3 regions of the Mesorhizobium sp. WSM4815 genome follow, and region 3 is predicted to be linked to each of the others. Evidence: predicted binding sites of a transcription regulator. Region 3 holds the regulator's gene; each other region holds the start of a gene.
The links. Region 3 encodes PhoB, which activates phosphate uptake and scavenging genes when phosphate is short. Its sites were predicted from a motif close to TGTCATNNANCTGTCAT; they were not measured.

Region 1 (5,824 bases), on a different contig from region 3:
GTCTGTCTAAGGGTCGACCCAATGGCCTCAACTGGTCGTGTTGACATGCGCCATAATCAGAAGACGAATTCGACGGATGTCAGCGGCCAGCAGCCGCGGGTCCATTCGATTGGTACGCCGCTGCGGTCCTCGTTGACAGCATTGATGCGGAATACTGGCGTTCCGGGCGTCAGCCGCAGGATGTCCGCTTCATCGGGGGATGCAAAGCCGCCACTGATGCGCGTCTCGGCCCGCCGGTAGTTGTCGATGCCATGCGCGCGGAAAACATCGGTCACCGACTGACGCACATCGTATCTCTGCTCGAAGTCGGGGAAGAGATGCGCCGGAAAGAACTTGGTATTGACGTAAACCGGCTGCTTGTCCGACGTTCTGATCCGGCACAGCCGGATAATGGTGGTGTCAGGTGCGAGACGCAACCGTTCCGCCACGGCCGCTTCGGCCGGTTCCCGGACGATCAGCAGCGTATTGGTGCCGATTTCTTGGCCGTGGGCTTCGAAATTGTCGAGAAAGCGCTGTCCGTCGCGAACAGTGAATGTCGAGGGCAGGTTTCGCACGAAGATACCGACGCCCTTGCGGGCGGTGAGGTGGCCCTCATGCTGTAACTGCTGCAGCGCCCGGCGAAGCGTAATGCGGGTGACCGCGAGTTTCTGTGCCAGATGCGTTTCTCCGGGAAGCTGGCTGCCCGGCGCAAGACTGCCGCTCTCGATCAGATCGAAGATGTGATCGTAGATCTGCTGCCAGATCGGCGTATCGCTGCGTGGCCGAAAGACCAGCCCGTCAAAGGCCAGAAGGCGATTGCCATTGCGCTCGTGTGGTGTTGAAATTTTCGTGTCCAAGGTCATGAAACCTTATCCACCCGCGACCGCCGTGCAGACCGTCGGTCTGTGCGGGAGAGACCGGAGCTATAGACAATTTGTCCATGGACCATGGTGGCCACCACACGCGGATGCTCTGGATCGCCAGCATCGACCAGGATCAGATCCGCCCGGCGGCCGGCAACAAGCGAGCCGCGATCGTCGAGGCCCGCCACCCGGGCCGGGTTTGCCGAAACCAGATTCCAGATCGAGGGGAAATCGCCGGCGTCTGGCGAAGACAGTCTGAAGGCCGCATGCAGAGGCGAAGGGTAGTGGTAATCGCTGGTCAGCACCGTGCAAAGTCCGGCTCTGACGGCCTCGGTGGCATTTAGCGCTCCATTATGGCTGCCGCCGCGCACGACGTTGGGCGCGCCGAGGATCACATCCTCGCCCATTTGCCGCGCGGCCTTGGCCGTTTCGAGCGTTAGCGGAAATTCCGAGGCCTTTGCGCCGAGGGCGCGAAAATACATGCGTTCCTCGGGAGACGCTTCGTCATGGGCAAGAAGCACATTGCCATTGGCCCGCGCAGTTGCGGCCAGCTTCCCGATCGCGATCTCAACCTCGGCGCGGCGGGACCAAATCTGGCCGAGCAACGTCATGTATTGCTCGCGGCTCAAGCCAGACCGCTCCGCCATCTGACCGATCTTGCGGGCAATCGTGCCGTTCAGCACCGACCCCGTGGTATGATCGTTCACGGCGATGATCGGCCGTGGCGAAAGCGAGAGCCATCGTACGACCTGCGCCATCTGATCAAGCGCGAAGGTCTCCCAGCGCAGATGCAGACGCGTATCGCAGCCAAGGCTATCGCGGAGATCGCAGACCGCGCCGATCAGCTGTTTGGCAGCGTCGAGCGAGCGAAGTCCAGGCTCCCACGACACCGTGACGCCGTGAAAGGCCGTGGTTACGCCATTGGCGACAAGCTGGCGGTCCGTATCTTTCAGCGCCAGCGCGGTGTCGAAGCGGACACCGGGCCGCGGCATGATCTGGCGCTCGAAGCCGTCGCCGTGAATATCGACGATCCCCGGAAGCACGAGCAGACCATCGGCATCGATTGTGGAGGCATGGGCCGCTCGCAGCTCTGACAGGGCGCCGCCGGTGACGCTCAGGTCCGCGGTTTCAAGTCCCCGTTCGGTAAGGATGCGACCACCCTGGATGTGCCAGTTCACTATATCCCTCAAAAAAAAATGCAAAGGCTGCCGGCGGCGCCGGCGAAATGTCACGAGCACGTCATCTGCTGCGTATACGGATTAGCGGGTAACAGTTTCCTGTCTATACAGCAAAGGAAAAAACGATGATCCGCAGCATCGCAACCGCACTCGCCCTGACGCTTGCCTCCGCCGTTCCGGTGTTTGCGGAGCCAGTGAAATTCGCGGTAACCGACATGGAGGGACTGGAGGCTCTTCAGCAGGAATTCGGTGCTTTCCAGACCGCTCTTGAGGAGGCGACCGGCCTGGATGTCGAGCTGTTTCCGGTCAGTTCGCGGACCACCGCCGTCGAGGCGATGAATTCCGGGCAGGTCGATCTTGTCCTGACCGGTCCTGCAGAATACGTCGTCATGAAGGAATTAAGCCAGCCGAAGATTGTTGTCGCCTGGCAGCGCCCCGACTATTTCGCTCAGATCGCCGTGCTGGCGAATGGACCGATCCGCTCGGTCGAAGACTTGAAGGGCAAGAAGGTCGCATTCGGCTCGGTCGGCTCAACGTCCCAGCACCTCGGCCCCGCGCAGGCGCTGGCCGATTTCAACCTGAAATATGCCACCGATTACGAACCAGTAATCATATCGCGCAACATCGCGGCTGAGGCTCTCATCCGCGGCGACATCGCCGCTATCGGCTTGAATTTCGGCTATCTCAACTCGGTCCGGGAAGCATTCCCCGGCGTTGCCTTCTCGGTCATCGCACGGGGCCGCGATCTGCCGAACGACATTCTTGTCGCCCGCAAGGACATTTCAGATGACGTGTTCGTCAAGATCCGCGATGCCTTTGCGAAGAATGGCAATGAGCTGATGAAAGCGATCTTGACCGGCGAGGACAACCAGAAATTCAAGGGCGGTTTCTTCCTGACTGATGTCAGGGACTCGGACTACGACTATGTCCGCTCGATGTACCGCACGATCGGAATCGAGACCCTCACCGACTTCGTAAACTGAGGCTTGCTCCTTTTTCATCGACTTGCTCCTTTCAGCGACAAGGCCGGCGGCTAACCGCCGGTCTGTTTCGCAGTTCGGTCTGGGCCAAGAGGTCACTATGACAGCCATCATTCGGGCGCACGATCTTGCGAAGAGCTATGCGAACGGAAAGGTCATTTTCTCCAGTATCGGCCTCACCATAGCATCGCGCGAACGGGTTGCCCTGATTGGCTCGAACGGTGCTGGAAAATCCACCCTGCTCAAATGCCTCATTGGTCTTCTACCGTCGAGCGGTGGCGAGGTCGTCACCCTCGGCGAGAGCTTCCGCTCGGCGCCGTCCGTCGCCCAGCTGCGGCGCATTCGCAGGCAGATCGGATTTGTCTTCCAGCACCACGGACTGGTCAGCCGCCAATCGGTTCTTACAAACGTTTTGCAGGGCAAGCTCGGGCTGCCCGGCGGCTGGCGCGGCTGGCACCATTCCATCGCAAAGCAACACTGGCGCGAGGAAGCAATGCAGGCCCTCGCCGAAGTGCGGCTTCTCGGCAAGGCGGGCGCCCGCGCCGACGCGCTTTCTGGAGGGCAGGCGCAGCGGGTGGCGATTGCCCGTGCGTTGATCCGGCGTCCGAAGCTTTTGATAGCAGACGAACCGGCGGCAAGTCTCGACCCGGCGGCTGGACATGATGTGATGCGCGTCTTCTCCGAGCTGACCCAGGAACAGGCGATCACTTTGGTCTACACCACGCACGACATGGAACATGCTCTCGACTACTCCGACCGCTTGATAGCGCTCAAGGCGGGCAAGGTCTTCTTCGACCGACCGACGGCGCAGGTGACCCGCGCTGATCTGAAAGACGTCTTCGATGCATGACCGCCTTTCGCCGAGCCGAATTCCATCGATCTCGCCCGTCACTTTCAGCTTTGCCGTCGCTTTGGCCGCTCTCGTGATCGTTTCCGCCGGGCAGGTCGCACCTTCGCCGGAACAACTGGCAGGCGGGGTGCCCCGAATGGTCCATCTCGTCGGCCGCATGATACCCCCAAATGTCGAGCCAGGGTTCCTCCTGAGGGTTTTCTGGCGCATGGTCGAAACGTTTCAGATAGCGCTCGTGGGGACAGCAATAGGTGTCGTCCTCAGCTTGCCGTTTGCCTGGCTCTCGGCCAAGGACATAACCCCGATCGGCCCGTTCCGGCATATCTCCAGGATGCTGGTCTCGTTGTTCAGGACTGTTCCAGATTTGGTCTGGGCACTACTTTTCGTGTCAGCCGTTGGTCTCGGGGCGGTTGCCGGCACCATGACCATCGTCGTCGATACGATCGGCTTTTGCGGGCGCTTCTTCGCCGAGGCGATGGAGGATGCCGACGAAAGACCTCAGGAAGCGCTGTTTGCAATCGGCGCCGGACGATTCTCTGTTCTGTGCGGGGCAGTACTGCCTGACGCCATGCCGTCCCTGATAAACACCACGCTCTTCGCGCTTGAAAAGGCAGTGCGCTCATCAGTTGTTCTCGGCCTCGTTGGAGCCGGTGGCATCGGCCAGGAGCTGAAGGTCGCGTTCGATCTTTTCCAATACAGGAATGCCTCGACCATCATTCTCGTGATCTTCGCCATCGTGGTGTTGATGGAGTTCGTGACGGATCGCCTACGCTCGAAGGTCCAGTAATTGCAGGCTAGGCATGTGCGCCGCAAATCGACAGAACGCAGCGATGGCCGAAGACGGCGGGCGATCACCTACGGCACGAAGATAAGGAACAGATAGGCGACAAACACGACGAGATGAACGAGCCCCGTCAGCATCGTTGTTCGGCCCGTCCCAAAGCTCACGATGCTGATGGCAAGCGCGAGGAGGAGAAGCACGGTATCCCCCGGACCCAGACCAAGAGTCAGGCTTCGTCCGGTGAGCAGGCTCGCCGCACCGATCGCCGGGATTGTCAGGCCGATTGTGGCGCAGGCCGAGCCGAGGGCGACATTCAGCCCTCGCTGAAGCTCGTTATTGAGCGCTGCCCGAACCGCCGATACCGCCTCCGGCATAAGCACAAGCGCAGCGACGAAGAAGCCCACGATGGCGTCCGCCTGGGTAACTTGAAGAAACTCGAGCCCATTCTCGATGCTGCCGGCCACCTGCTCGGTCAGAAGAACGATCCCTGCCAGTCCGACAAATAAGAGGAGCACATTGGTGGTCACTTTCTCGCCCTCAGATACATGCTTGTCATGTTCCGCGCTGGAGGTCAGGTCTTCGATAAAATCGCCCCGATGGCGCACCATCTGGGCAAAGACGAAGGCACCATAGAGGAGGGTTGAAAGAACGCTCACGAAAGCGAGCTGCGAGGCGGAGAACGTACCGGGGCTTGTTGCAAGCGTGTAGTTTGGAAGGATCAGCGTAAGAACTGTCAGCGCCATAATGACGGCAAGCGAGGCGTTGGTGCCCTGTCGTTTGATGTCCTGATATCGATGCTTCAGCCCACCCAGGGTGAGGCAGACCCCGACGACGCCAGCGCAAACGATCATGACCGTCGAAAACACGGATTCGCGTGCCAGCGTCGGGTTGTTCTCGCCGTGCAGCATCATCGAAACGATGACCGATGCTTCGATGGCCGTCACCGAAAATGTCAACAGCAGCGTGCCATATGGTTCACCGAGCCGCAGTGCGACGGCTTCTGCATGATGCAAAACCACAAACACTGTCGCGAAGATGAAGATAGCGACGACGATCAACGCAAGGATCTTGATCGAGAGCGGCGAATGCTCGATCGACGCGGCGCCGAAATGAATGAGTGCGGCCAGGCCCAAGGAGCCGATTGGGAACAGATATTGGCCGATCGGTCGCCGATGAGCAGCCAAGACGGAATT
Region 2 (5,824 bases), on a different contig from region 3:
AAGCAGGAGAGGACCTTCCGTCCAATCCTGGCGCGGAATTATCTGCACATATTCGTCCACCGCCCGCAGAACAACGGAATCCTCGCCTTCCAATCCAACGAGCTTGAGCACGTCGCGGAACAGGACGCCTTCAAATGTCAGCTGCCCTTTTTCAAATGGACTTGCGGTGGTGACCCGGTAGAGACCGAGCTTTTCCAGCTGTCGCAACGTGACTGGGACCGATTTGCCGTTGTTCTGAACATTGAAGGCCACAGTGTCTGGCGATTCCGGGAGATCAACGGGCTCCAACGCCCCGGCCGGCAAGATGCAAAAGGCCAGGACTGCCAGCATGATCAGACTGCGCTTGAGCGATGATAGTCCGGTGTTGAGCAAGGATGACATGCGCAATCCTTTTCTTCTCGATGGGCCAGCACCCAGCCGTCGCCTGACTTTCATTCGGGCAGGCGGGTTCAACATTGCCATGAATGTCTGATTTTTCCGTTAGCCCTGTTCGGCCAACGAACGGTTGATTGGCGCGCAGCGGCGACCTGCCGATCTCCCCGCTCGTGGCGGAGATGGCCGGCATGAAGGATCGCGGCCTCATTCCAGCTTGGGTTCCTCGCCCCCACGAAGTGGTCCATTATTGTGGGGCGAGATGCCTGCCAGGGCAGAGGGGTTGAAGGATCGCCGGCCTTCGAACTCACTTGTTCTCGCCGGTCGGCCTGATGAAATGGCCGAGCAGATCCATCGGCACCGGAAACACCACCGTCGATGAGCGCTCACCGGCGATGTCATGGAGCGCCTCGAAATAGCGCAGCTGCATGGCCTGCGGTGTCTCGGACAGCATCTTGCCGGCCTCGACGAGTTTTGCCGCCGCCTGCTGTTCGCCGTCGGCATTGATCACTTTCGCACGCCGCAGCCGTTCGGCCTCGGCCTGCTTGGCGATGGCGCGGACCATGTTCTCGTTGAGGTCGACATGCTTGATCTCGACGTCGGAGACCTTGATGCCCCAGGCATCGGTCCGCTGATCTAGGATCTCCTGGATATCGCTGTTGAGCTTGTCACGTTCGGCCAGCATTTCATCGAGCTCATGCTTGCCAAGCACCGAGCGCAACGTGGTCTGTGCCAGCTGGTTGGTGGCGGTCATGAAGTCCTCGACCTGGATCACCGCCCGCTCGGCGTCGACGATACGAAAATACAGCACCGCGTTAACCTTCACCGAGACGTTGTCGCGCGAGATCACGTCCTGCGGCGGCACGTCCTGGACCACCACCCGCAGGTCGACCTTCACCATCTGCTGCACGAAGGGGATGAGGATGATCAGGCCGGGCCCCTTGACCCCGGTGAAGCGGCCGAGCGTGAAAACCACGCCGCGCTGATATTCCCTCAGGATGCGAATGGCCGCGGACAGGAACATGACCACGACGAGCGCTGCCACCAGATAGGCCATGTAACCGATGATCATTGCCTTGCTCCATCGCTTCGCGCATTGCGGCGCCGTATCGTCAGCACGAGGCCCCTGATATCAGCCACCTCGACGCTGTCGCCCACTGCTATGGGTTCGTCGGCTTTCGCCCGCCATCGCTCACCCCGGGCCAGCACGTGGCCCTCGCTGCCCTCCCAGTCGAGGACCTTGGCCGGCAGCCCTTGCATGGCCTGGGCGCCAACACGCGGAACGTTCTTGCGAGCCGCCCACAGGTAGCTGCCGGTCAGCAGCGCCAGGCCGAGCGTCAGGATGGCGGCGGTGCCGATGACGGCCCACGACATCTCGAAGCCGGGACCTTCGATCCTGAGCAGCATGGCAGCGCCCAGCAGAAACGCCGCCACGCCTCCCAGCCCAAGCACCACTGTGGGATTAAAGACCTCGACGACGAGGAAGATGATGCCAAGCAGCATCAAGGCAAGGCCGGCATAGCTGATCGGCAGGAGATTGAGCGCATAGAGCCCGAGCAGCAGGCAGATCGTGCCGATCACGCCTGGCGCGACAGCGCCCGGGCTGGTGAACTCGAAGACGAGGCCATAAACGCCGATCAGCATCAGGATGACGGCGATGTTCGGGTCGGTGATGACGGCGAGAAGCCGGATGAGCCAGCCAGGCTCGAGCGTTTCAACCGGCAGCCCTTTGGTCGCCAGCACCTTTTTTCTACCGGCGATCTCGACCGTCCGGCCGTCGGCCAGCTGAAGCAGTTCGGTCGTGTCGCGGGCGACAAAGTCGATCACATTTTCCTGCAGTGCGGCGCTGGCCGACAGGCTGGCCGCCTCGCGCACCGCCTTTTCACCCCAATCGGCATTGCGCCCGCGTAGTTCGGCCAGGCTGCGGATCAAGGCAACCGCGTCGTTCGTCGCCTTGGCGATCATCGCATTGCCCGCCGGTGGATTCTTCGGGTCCTTGCCGGCTTCCGGGCCATTGTTCTTGTCGTCGCCCGGAAAGGATGGCATCGGCCCGCCCATCTCAATGGGCGTTGCCGCGCCCAGATTGGTGCCGGGCGCCATCGCCGCCACATGGGTTGCGTAGAGGATGTAGGTTCCGGCGCTCGCCGCATGCCCGCCGGCGGGCGCGACATAGCCGATGACGGGAACCGGGGAGGCGAGGATGTCGGCGATGATCTCACGCATGCTGGTGACCAACCCGCCCGGCGTGTTCATCTGCAGGATGAAAACCTCGGCGTTCCGTTCTGCGGCCACCGCCAGCGCTTCCTCGAACTGCATGGCGCTCGCCGGACCGATGGCGCCGTCTATCTCGATGCGCAGCGCAGTGCTCCCCTGGCCGTTTGCTTCTCCTGTTGCTGCGGAAGAAGAACAAACAGCCACAGCGGCTACAAAAGCCGCGGCAATCAGGGCTACACGCGCGAGTTTCACGCTCAAAGCTCCCTATCAGGGATATGGGCTCGATTTTGCCAAAATCCATGCTGCGTCGCGGCGGTGAAGCTGATCCATGGCAACCTTGCGTTGTGCCTAAACCGGTTGGCAGGAAACGGGTGGTTTGTGTGCGCTGCTTCACCCATCTGATGGCAGAAGCCGATGAAGCCAGAGGAGCAGAGCTATGACCATGCACACGGTTCCAGCAGCAGCGGTCCGATCGGCGGAAGCGCGCGTCGCCGGATATGACTGGCAGGCACTGGCCGAGGAGATGAGCTTCTATGGCTGCGCGGTGATGGAAAAGCTGCTGACACCAGAAGAATGCCGGGAGATCGCCGGGCTGTATCCCGACGAAAGCCATTTCCGCAGCCATGTCCACATGGCGCGGCACGGCTTCGGCAAGGGCGAGTACCGCTATTTCCGCTATCCCTTGCCCGAGCTGATCGGCGGCTTGCGCACCGCGCTCTATCCGCGCCTTGCCGCCGTCGCCAACGACTGGAACGAACGCATGGGCGTCGCGCAGCGCTACCCGGACGAACACGCCGCGTTCCTCAAGCAATGCCACGAGCAGGGCCAGACGCGGCCGACGCCGCTCCTGCTGCAATATGGTCCCGGCGACTTCAACTGCCTGCATCAGGATCTCTACGGCGAGCTTGCGTTCCCGCTGCAGGTGGCAATCCTGCTGTCCGAACCGGATAAGGATTTCACCGGCGGCGAGTTCGTGCTGACCGAACAGCGCCCGCGCATGCAGAGCCGCGCCGAGGTGGTGCCGCTGCGCCAGGGCGACGCAGTCGCCTTCGCGGTCCACAATCGTCCGGTCCAGGGCAGCAAAGGCGGCTACCGCGTCAATCTCAGGCACGGCGTCAGCCGGATTCGCTCCGGCCTGCGCCATACGGTGGGCATCATCTTCCACGACGCGAAATAGGGCTGTCCCTGCGCGGAGGCGACCAGCAACTTCGTGCCAAGGGGATCAGTTGTCGGAGTCGGCGCCGCCCCTCATCGCCCTGCCGGGCACTTCTCCCCGTGTGACGGGGAGAAGGGACTGGTCGCACCGTGGCGGATATTCTGCAACGCTGGTGATTGGCGAAACCATCGATGAGAGCGTCCCTCTCCCCGTCACTATACGGGGAGAGGGTGCCGGCAGGCAGGTGAGGGGCAGCGCAAAGCTGAAGCGATTGGCTGCCGAACAATTCTTCAGGCAACCGCGGCAATCGCGGAAAACAAAAATCTCGCCCACAAAGATCTTTGTCATCCAATCGTTAACCAAGGTTCATACGGTGAGCGATGTTGTTTCTCTGACGGCGTTCGTTCGCCGGGCGGATGACTGTCGATATCTGCCAAGACTGAAAAGTAGCTATTTGTTCGCGCGTCGGGGGTCGCCATGATGTTTCCAGCAAGCTTTGCGTCACTACGGCGCAAATCAGCGAAGATCAGCGGCGCCATCACGCTTGCTGTTGGCCTGATGATCGGGGCCGCTGCGCAGGCCGAGCCTATCCGCGGCGCCGGATCGACACTGGCCGCCCCGATCATCGGCAAATGGGCAACGGCCTACGAGAGCGCCCGCGCCGACGGCGGCGACTATGTCTCGCCCGATTGGAAGGTCGACTATGAAATCGTCGGCTCGCTCGCCGGCGTCCTGCGTCTCGATCAGCCGGATATCGACTTTGCCGTGACGGATGCGCCGATCAATGGCGCCGAACTCAAGAAGGCCGGCCGACAGCAGTTTCCGATCGTGATGGGCGCCATCGCCGTCGTCGTCAATCTCGACGGCATCGGCCCGGGAAGCCTTCGCCTGACCGGGCCGCTGCTGGCCGACATCTATCTGGGCAAGATCCAGTCATGGTCCGATCCCGCGATCAAGGCGGTGAATCCGGATGTGACGCTGCCCGATCTCAGGATCAGCGTCGTTCACCGCAAGGATGGCTCCGGCTCGACCTTTGTCTTTACGCAGTATCTGTCGGCGGTCAGCGATGAATGGAAGGCCAAATACGGCGCAAATACACTGATCTCGTGGCCGCTCGGCACTGACGCGGAAGGCACACAGAACCTCATCCAAGCCGTGCACGACACGAAGGGCGCGATCGCCTATGCCGAATCCGGCCAGGCCCAGCGCGCCAGCCTTGCCTACGCGCTGATCCAGAACAGAGCCGGCAAGTTCGTCAAGCCGGAGCCGCAGGGCGTGCAAGCTGCCGCGACATCCATCGACTGGGCGCAAACGACCGACTTCTTCGCCTCGCTGACCGATCGAGACGGCGATGCCGCCTATCCGATCAGCACGGCGGTGTTCGCGGTCGTTCAGGTCTCGGGCCGTTCGGAACATCGCTATCGCCGCGTGCACGACCTTTTCCGGCTCGCCTTCGCCCACGGCGCTGATGACGCCGCCGCACTCGGCTACGTGCCGCTGCCGAAGGCGCTCGTCGCCCGGATCGAGCAATACTGGGCAAGGCAGGAGCCGGTCGGAAACTGAGCGGAAGAGCCAGGCCGCTGCTTCGCGCAGCGCCTGAACTGAAATTCATATCGCGCCGTGATGGCGGCTTGTTGGGGACTGCGTGACATGGACATCGATATCTTCAAGGACATCCTCGTGCCGGTGATCGGCGGGTTGGGCATTTTTATGCTCGGCCTCGACTTCATGGCCAACGGCATCCAGGCGCTGTCGGTCAACCGGATGCGCGCCTTTCTCGCCAAGGCCGCCGGAACGCCGATCAAGGGCGTGCTGGCGGGAACGCTGATCACCGGCGTCATCCAGTCGTCGACGGCGATGAGCGTCATGGTCGTCGGCCTGGTCAATGCCGGCGTCATCGCGCTTCGACCGGCGATCAGCGTGATCATGGGCGCCAATATCGGCACCACGCTCGGCAACGGGCTCATCGCGCTGCCGCTCGGTCCGCTCGGGCTGATCCTGGCCGGCGTGTTCTCGCTGATCTACTGCTTTGCCAAAAGCGAGAAGGTCAAGAACATAGCGCTTGCCGGCATGGGCTTCGCG
Region 3 (5,824 bases):
TCCCTGAGAGACGGTTCTGCCGGCCTCGGCGCGACCAAGTCGGAAACCATCCGCAAGGTGGTCCTTCCCGCTGCCCTTCCGGGCATCGTTTCGGCGATGCTGCTTGCCGTCAGCCGCGCAATCGGCGAAACGATGATCGTGGTCATGGCGGCGGGGCTGGCGGCAAACCTCACGGCAAATCCGCTCGAAGCGGTCACCACCGTGACCGTGCAGATCGTGACGCTGCTGGTGGGCGACCAGGAGTTCGACAGCGCCAAGACGCTTGCAGCCTTCGCACTCGGCCTGGTGCTGTTCTGCATCACGCTTACCCTCAACATCGTCGCTTTGCGCGTCGTCCAGAAATACCGAGAGCAATATGACTGATGCGATCTCGTCATTCGGCGCCGTCGGACGGCCGGTCAGCATTCATACCGACGATGCCGCGAAGGCGCGGCTGAAGGGCCGCTACCGCACGGAAACGTGGTTCAAATGGCTCGGCGCCGCGGCTGTCGCGTTGGCCGGCTTGTTCCTTGTGCTGCTCCTGTCGACGATCGTCACGCAGGCGATTCCGGCGCTGCGGCAGAACTATGTGACGCTGCCGATCGATCTTTCAGCGGCCAAGGTCGACCCGGCGAAACTCGATGAAGTGAACTACGACGCCATCGCTCAGGAAGCGCTTACGGCAAAATTTCCGGATGTGAAGAGCCGCCAGGACAAGCGCCTGCTGCGCGGGCTGATTTCCACCGGCACAGGCGTGTTCCTGCGCAAGGATATTGCGGCTGATCCAGGGATGCTCGGAGGAACGGTGGACTATGCGGTTCCACTTGACGATTTTGCCGACCTCTATCTCAAGGGTTTGCTTGCCGACGTCGGTTCGGACGAAGCGATTTCGACAAGCGTCACGCCTTCGGGAACCAGCGGCGACATCGATCTGACCTTCGGCGACGATGCCATGCTGGCGCTGGCGCGCGGCCATGGTGCGACCGAGGGCGAAAACGGCATGTTTACGCTGACGAGCGGCGCGTCGTCGCTGCTGGTCGCGTTCAATGGCGGCACGGTCAAGCTGACCTCGCTGTCGCCTGCGGCCAACGGCACGGTGATCGCAAAAGGCACGGTGATCGAGGCGCTGGACAGCACGGCGCCCGCCGCGAGCGGCCAGGCATTCCTGCGCGTCATCGAGACGCCGGAAGCATCGCGAAAGATTTCGGACAAGGTGATCGTCTGGCTCGACACGCTGAAGAGCGCCGGCCTGATCGAAAGCCGGTTCAACTCGATCTTCTTCTTCACCGGCGCAAGCCGCGAGCCGGAATTGGCCGGTGTCTGGGGCGCGGTCGTCGGATCGTTCCTGACCATGATCGTAACTCTCGCAATCGCCTTCCCGATCGGCGTTTCAGCGGCGATCTATCTTGAGGAATTTGCGCCCAAGAACCGGCTGACGACGATGATCGAAGTGAATATCAACAATCTGGCGGCGGTGCCTTCGATCGTCTTCGGCCTGCTTGGACTTGCCGTATTCCTGAATTTCTTCGGCATGCCGCGCTCAGCCCCGGTGGTCGGCGGCATGGTGCTGGCGCTAATGACCCTGCCGATCATCATTATCGCCTCGCGCGCTTCGCTGCGCGCCGTGCCGCCTTCGATCCGCGAGGCGGCGCTTGGCATCGGAGCGTCCAAGGTCCAGACCGTATTCCATCACGTCCTGCCGCTGGCGATGCCGGGCATCATGACCGGCACCATCCTCGGAATGGCGCATGCGCTGGGCGAAACCGCGCCGTTGCTGATGATCGGCATGGTCGCCTTCATCGTCGACATTCCCGGCGGCTTCACCGATCCCGCGACGATCCTGCCGGTGCAGATTTTCATGTGGGCGGATTTCCCGGAAGCGGGGTTCCAGCAGAAGACTTCGGCGGCGATTTTGATTTTGCTGGTGTTTTTGGTCATCATGAATGCCATCGCGGTGATACTGCGCAGGCGCTTCGAGCGGCGCTGGTAAGGAGTAGAGGATATGAACATCATGACGGAAGCCGGCGTCGAGCAGAAACTGAGCAGCGCAACCAACGCCCCTTCGATCAAGATGAAGGGCGAAAAGGTCTCTGTTCACTACGGCGAGAAGCGAGCTCTGTTCGACGTCGATCTCGATGTCCGCGAGCATCAGGTGACGGCGTTGATCGGCCCATCGGGCTGCGGCAAGTCGACGTTCCTGCGTTGCCTGAACCGAATGAACGACACCATCGATATCGCGCGGGTGAGCGGCAAGATCACGCTCGACGGCGAGGATGTCTACGACCCCAAAATCGATGTCGTCGAGCTGCGAGCTCGCGTCGGCATGGTATTCCAGAAGCCGAACCCGTTCCCGAAGTCGATCTACGAAAACGTCGCCTACGGTCCGCGCATCCACGGCCTGGCCAGGAGCAAGGCCGAGTTGGACGGCATCGTCGAATCGAGCCTGAAGAAGGCCGGCCTGTTCAACGAGGTCAAGGATCGCCTACTCGAGTCGGGAACCGGTCTGTCCGGCGGACAGCAGCAGCGTCTGTGCATTGCGCGCGCCATCGCCGTGTCGCCGGAAGTGATCCTGATGGACGAGCCCTGTTCGGCGCTCGATCCAATCGCCACCGCCCGCGTCGAGGAACTAATCGACGAACTGCGCCAGAATTATACGATCGTCATCGTCACCCATTCGATGCAGCAGGCGGCGCGCGTGTCGCAACGTACGGCGATGTTCCATCTCGGCTATCTGGTCGAGGAGGGCGCGACCGACAAGATGTTCACCAACCCCGACGACAAGCGCACCCAGGACTATATCACCGGCCGGTTCGGCTGAGCGGTCCGGCGAATTTCGAACACGAGGACAGCACCATGGGTGAACACACCGTCGCATCTTTCGACGAGGAACTGGAGCACATCGACCGGCTGATCCGCGACATGGACGAGCTCGCCGCCGCAATGGTCGCAGCCTCGATCCGCGCGTTGCTTGCGTCGGACAATGCGATGGCGCAGCGCGTCGTCTCGGACGACGCCATCATGGATGCGCGGCAGCGCGAACTCGACGACAGCGCCATCACGCTGATCGCCAAGCGGCAGCCGATGGCGCAGGATCTGCGCGCCGTGGTTGGCGCAATCCGCATGGCGGGCGATCTCGAGCGCATCGGCGACCTTGCCAAGAACATAGCCAAGCGGGTCAGCGCAGTCGGGCAGAGCGCGACGCCGCGGAATCTGTCGCACGGTATCGATGCGATGGCGGATCTCGTTCTTGTGCAGCTGCGCGGCGTGGTCGAGCACTATGTGTCGCGCGATGCCGGCGCGTTGAAGGAACTGCGCGCCGACGACCAGAAGATCGACGTGAAATACACGGCGGTTTTTCGCGAGCTCCTGACCTACATGATGGAGGATCCGCGCAACATCACCGCCTGCACGCACCTTCTGTTCTGCGCCAAGAATCTCGAGCGTATCGGCGATCACGTCACCAACATCGCCGAAAACGCCTACTTTGTCGTGACCGGGCAGCAATTGCCGGCGGATCGCCCGAAGCTCGACGAAACGACGATGTCGGCGCCGGCGACATGACAGGAGTGACCGGCCGATGATCGCGCCGCGCATCATGGTGGTGGAGGATGAAGAGCCGCTGGGCGTCCTCCTCCGTTATAATCTGGAATCCGAAGGCTATCAGGTCGAGGTGGTGACGCGCGGCGACGAGGCCGAAATCCGGCTGCAGGAAAACGTGCCCGATCTTTTGGTGCTCGACTGGATGGTGCCGGCGGTTTCCGGCATCGAGCTTTGCCGGCGCCTTCGGGTGCGCCCCGAAACCGAGCGGCTGCCGATCATCATGCTGACCGCGCGCGGCGAGGAGAGCGACCGGGTGCGCGGCCTTTCGACCGGAGCCGACGACTATCTGGTCAAGCCGTTCTCGACACCGGAATTCATGGCCAGGGTCAAGGCGCTGCTGCGCCGCGCCAAGCCGGAAGTGCTGTCCAGCGTGCTCAAGGTCGGCGACATCATGCTCGATCGTGAATCGCACCGGGTCTATCGCAAGAAGAGCGAGATCCGGCTCGGGCCGACCGAATTCCGGCTGCTCGAATTCATGATGCGCCACCCGGGCCGGGTCTTCTCGCGCAGCCAGTTGCTCGACAATGTCTGGGGCGAGACGATCTACATCGACGAGCGCACGGTGGACGTCCATGTCGGCCGGTTGCGCAAGGCGGTCAACAATGGTCGCATGCCCGATGTCATCCGCACCATCCGCGGCGCGGGCTATGCGATCAGGGAAGACTAGGGGATGTGCTGATATTCAGGTGATGCCGGCCTGCAAACGGCGGCTTCCTGCGCTTACCTACAGCGCCGCGCGCCCTGTTGGGCACGCAAAGGACGCTGTAGAACTTTGATTTTGCGCACGACCTTTCCGAAATCGATCTCGATTTCGGGGTCATGCGCGGGCTCACGTACCCAAAAGTACGCTCCGCTCCGGTTCTCGGAACCCACCATTCTCGACTCGGCCTGACCTGAATCTCAACACACCCCAAGTCACGACCCGGGAATCCCTGCCTTCGGATTCAAGCCACGTTCTTTCCGACCGAGCCGGCTCGTGCCTGGATGCTCGGCGCGAAAATCTCCTGGTCGACGAAGCTTAGCGCCCGCATGGCGCAGCCTTCGCGGATCAGCGGCAGCTCGTTCGGCTCGGTGTCGAAGGAAATCGAACCCGAATGCTGGCCGCCGGCGGTCTGGGCGATGGCCTCGCGCAGCGCCGGTTCGATCAGGTCGAAGGCGGCAGCGCTGGCGCCGACCATGGCCACCGGCGCCGGATCGATCAGCGCGAACAGGCTGCCGAGCCCGAAGCCGAGTGCCTCGCCGGCCTTGCGGTAGGCTTCGCGCTCCGGTCCGTCCGTCTCGCGCGCCCGGGCCGCCAGTGCCCGCATCTCGGCGTCGCTGACATCGGCGACCGGCTCGGCGTTCTCGCTCAATTGCCTTGCACTGCGCCAGATGGCGTAGTTGCCGGCATAAGCCTCGACGCAGCCGCGCCGCCCGCAGCGGCAAAGCGCGCCGCCCGGCCGATGGATCATGTGGCCGAATTCGCCGCCCGAGGAGTGGGTGCCGGTGAACAGCTCGCCCTTCAGCACCAGCCCCATACCGATGCCGTGCGAGAGCAGGATGGCGATGAAATCGTCGCGGTAGCGATCCGGGTGGCGCCAGCGCAGCGCCACGGCCATCATGTTGCAGTCGTTCTCCATGATGGCCGGGATGCCGAACTCGCGTTCCAGAATGTCAGCGAAGGCGATGTTCGTCTGCGGCGTGATCGGCGACCACAACATGGCGCGCGCGTGGGAATCGGTGATGCCCTGGATCGCCAGCGCGATGCGGGCGACGCTTTGGACATCGAGGTCGGGATCTTCGAGCCGGCGCCGGACGATGGCGACACATTCGCCGATCAGCGCGTCGCGCGACATGGTCAGCGTGTCCAGCCGGCGCTGTTCCTCGGCGACCACTTGTCCGGCATAATCAATGACGGCGACCGACAGGAAATTCAGCGACAACACGACGGCCAACACCGCAGCGGCTTGCGGATTGAGGCTGAGGCCGACCTGCGGCCGGCCGCGTTTCAGCGAAACCGTCTCGCTCGCCTTGCTCTCGGCCAGGATGCCTTCCTGGATCAAGTCGGCAGAGATCGCCGATATGGTCGAATGGCTGAGGCCGGTGGTCGCGGCGATCTCGGTCCGCGACGGCTGGCCCGCCCGGCGCACGGCCGAAATCACCATCGCCCGGTTGCGCCGGCGCAGATCGTCATGACGGATTCCCACCGACATTTTTGTTTCCTCCTCATCGCCGCGGCCGCTCATGAATCGGAAGCCGTCGGTAA

Region 1: the regulator PhoB is predicted to act here: its motif matches at 2,069-2,085, upstream of AC0L2B_RS28060 (alpha-D-ribose 1-methylphosphonate 5-triphosphate diphosphatase).
Region 2: the regulator PhoB is predicted to act here: its motif matches at 4,085-4,101, upstream of pstS (phosphate ABC transporter substrate-binding protein PstS).

The regions. Positions count from the first base shown of each region.
Region 1 is NZ_JBVVQS010000101.1:541,508-547,331, forward strand. Features, by position in the region: gene AC0L2B_RS28050 (NUDIX hydrolase) at 1-10, shown strand, start outside; gene phnF (phosphonate metabolism transcriptional regulator PhnF) at 57-842, opposite strand; gene AC0L2B_RS28060 (alpha-D-ribose 1-methylphosphonate 5-triphosphate diphosphatase) at 839-2,020, opposite strand; gene AC0L2B_RS28065 (PhnD/SsuA/transferrin family substrate-binding protein) at 2,146-3,003, shown strand; gene AC0L2B_RS28070 (phosphonate ABC transporter ATP-binding protein) at 3,101-3,850, shown strand; gene phnE (phosphonate ABC transporter, permease protein PhnE) at 3,843-4,637, shown strand; gene AC0L2B_RS28080 (calcium:cation antiporter) at 4,706-5,815, opposite strand.
Region 2 is NZ_JBVVQS010000064.1:10,152-15,975, forward strand. Features, by position in the region: gene AC0L2B_RS00960 (putative pterin-binding protein) at 1-381, opposite strand, end outside; gene AC0L2B_RS00965 (slipin family protein) at 680-1,444, opposite strand; gene AC0L2B_RS00970 (NfeD family protein) at 1,441-2,838, opposite strand; gene AC0L2B_RS00975 (2OG-Fe(II) oxygenase) at 3,023-3,763, shown strand; gene pstS (phosphate ABC transporter substrate-binding protein PstS) at 4,220-5,305, shown strand; gene AC0L2B_RS00985 (Na/Pi cotransporter family protein) at 5,393-5,824, shown strand, end outside.
Region 3 is NZ_JBVVQS010000099.1:160,846-166,669, reverse strand. Features, by position in the region: gene pstC (phosphate ABC transporter permease subunit PstC) at 1-363, shown strand, start outside; gene pstA (phosphate ABC transporter permease PstA) at 356-1,969, shown strand; gene pstB (phosphate ABC transporter ATP-binding protein PstB) at 1,982-2,797, shown strand; gene phoU (phosphate signaling complex protein PhoU) at 2,833-3,540, shown strand; gene phoB (phosphate regulon transcriptional regulator PhoB) at 3,557-4,246, shown strand; gene AC0L2B_RS23960 (ROK family protein) at 4,524-5,771, opposite strand.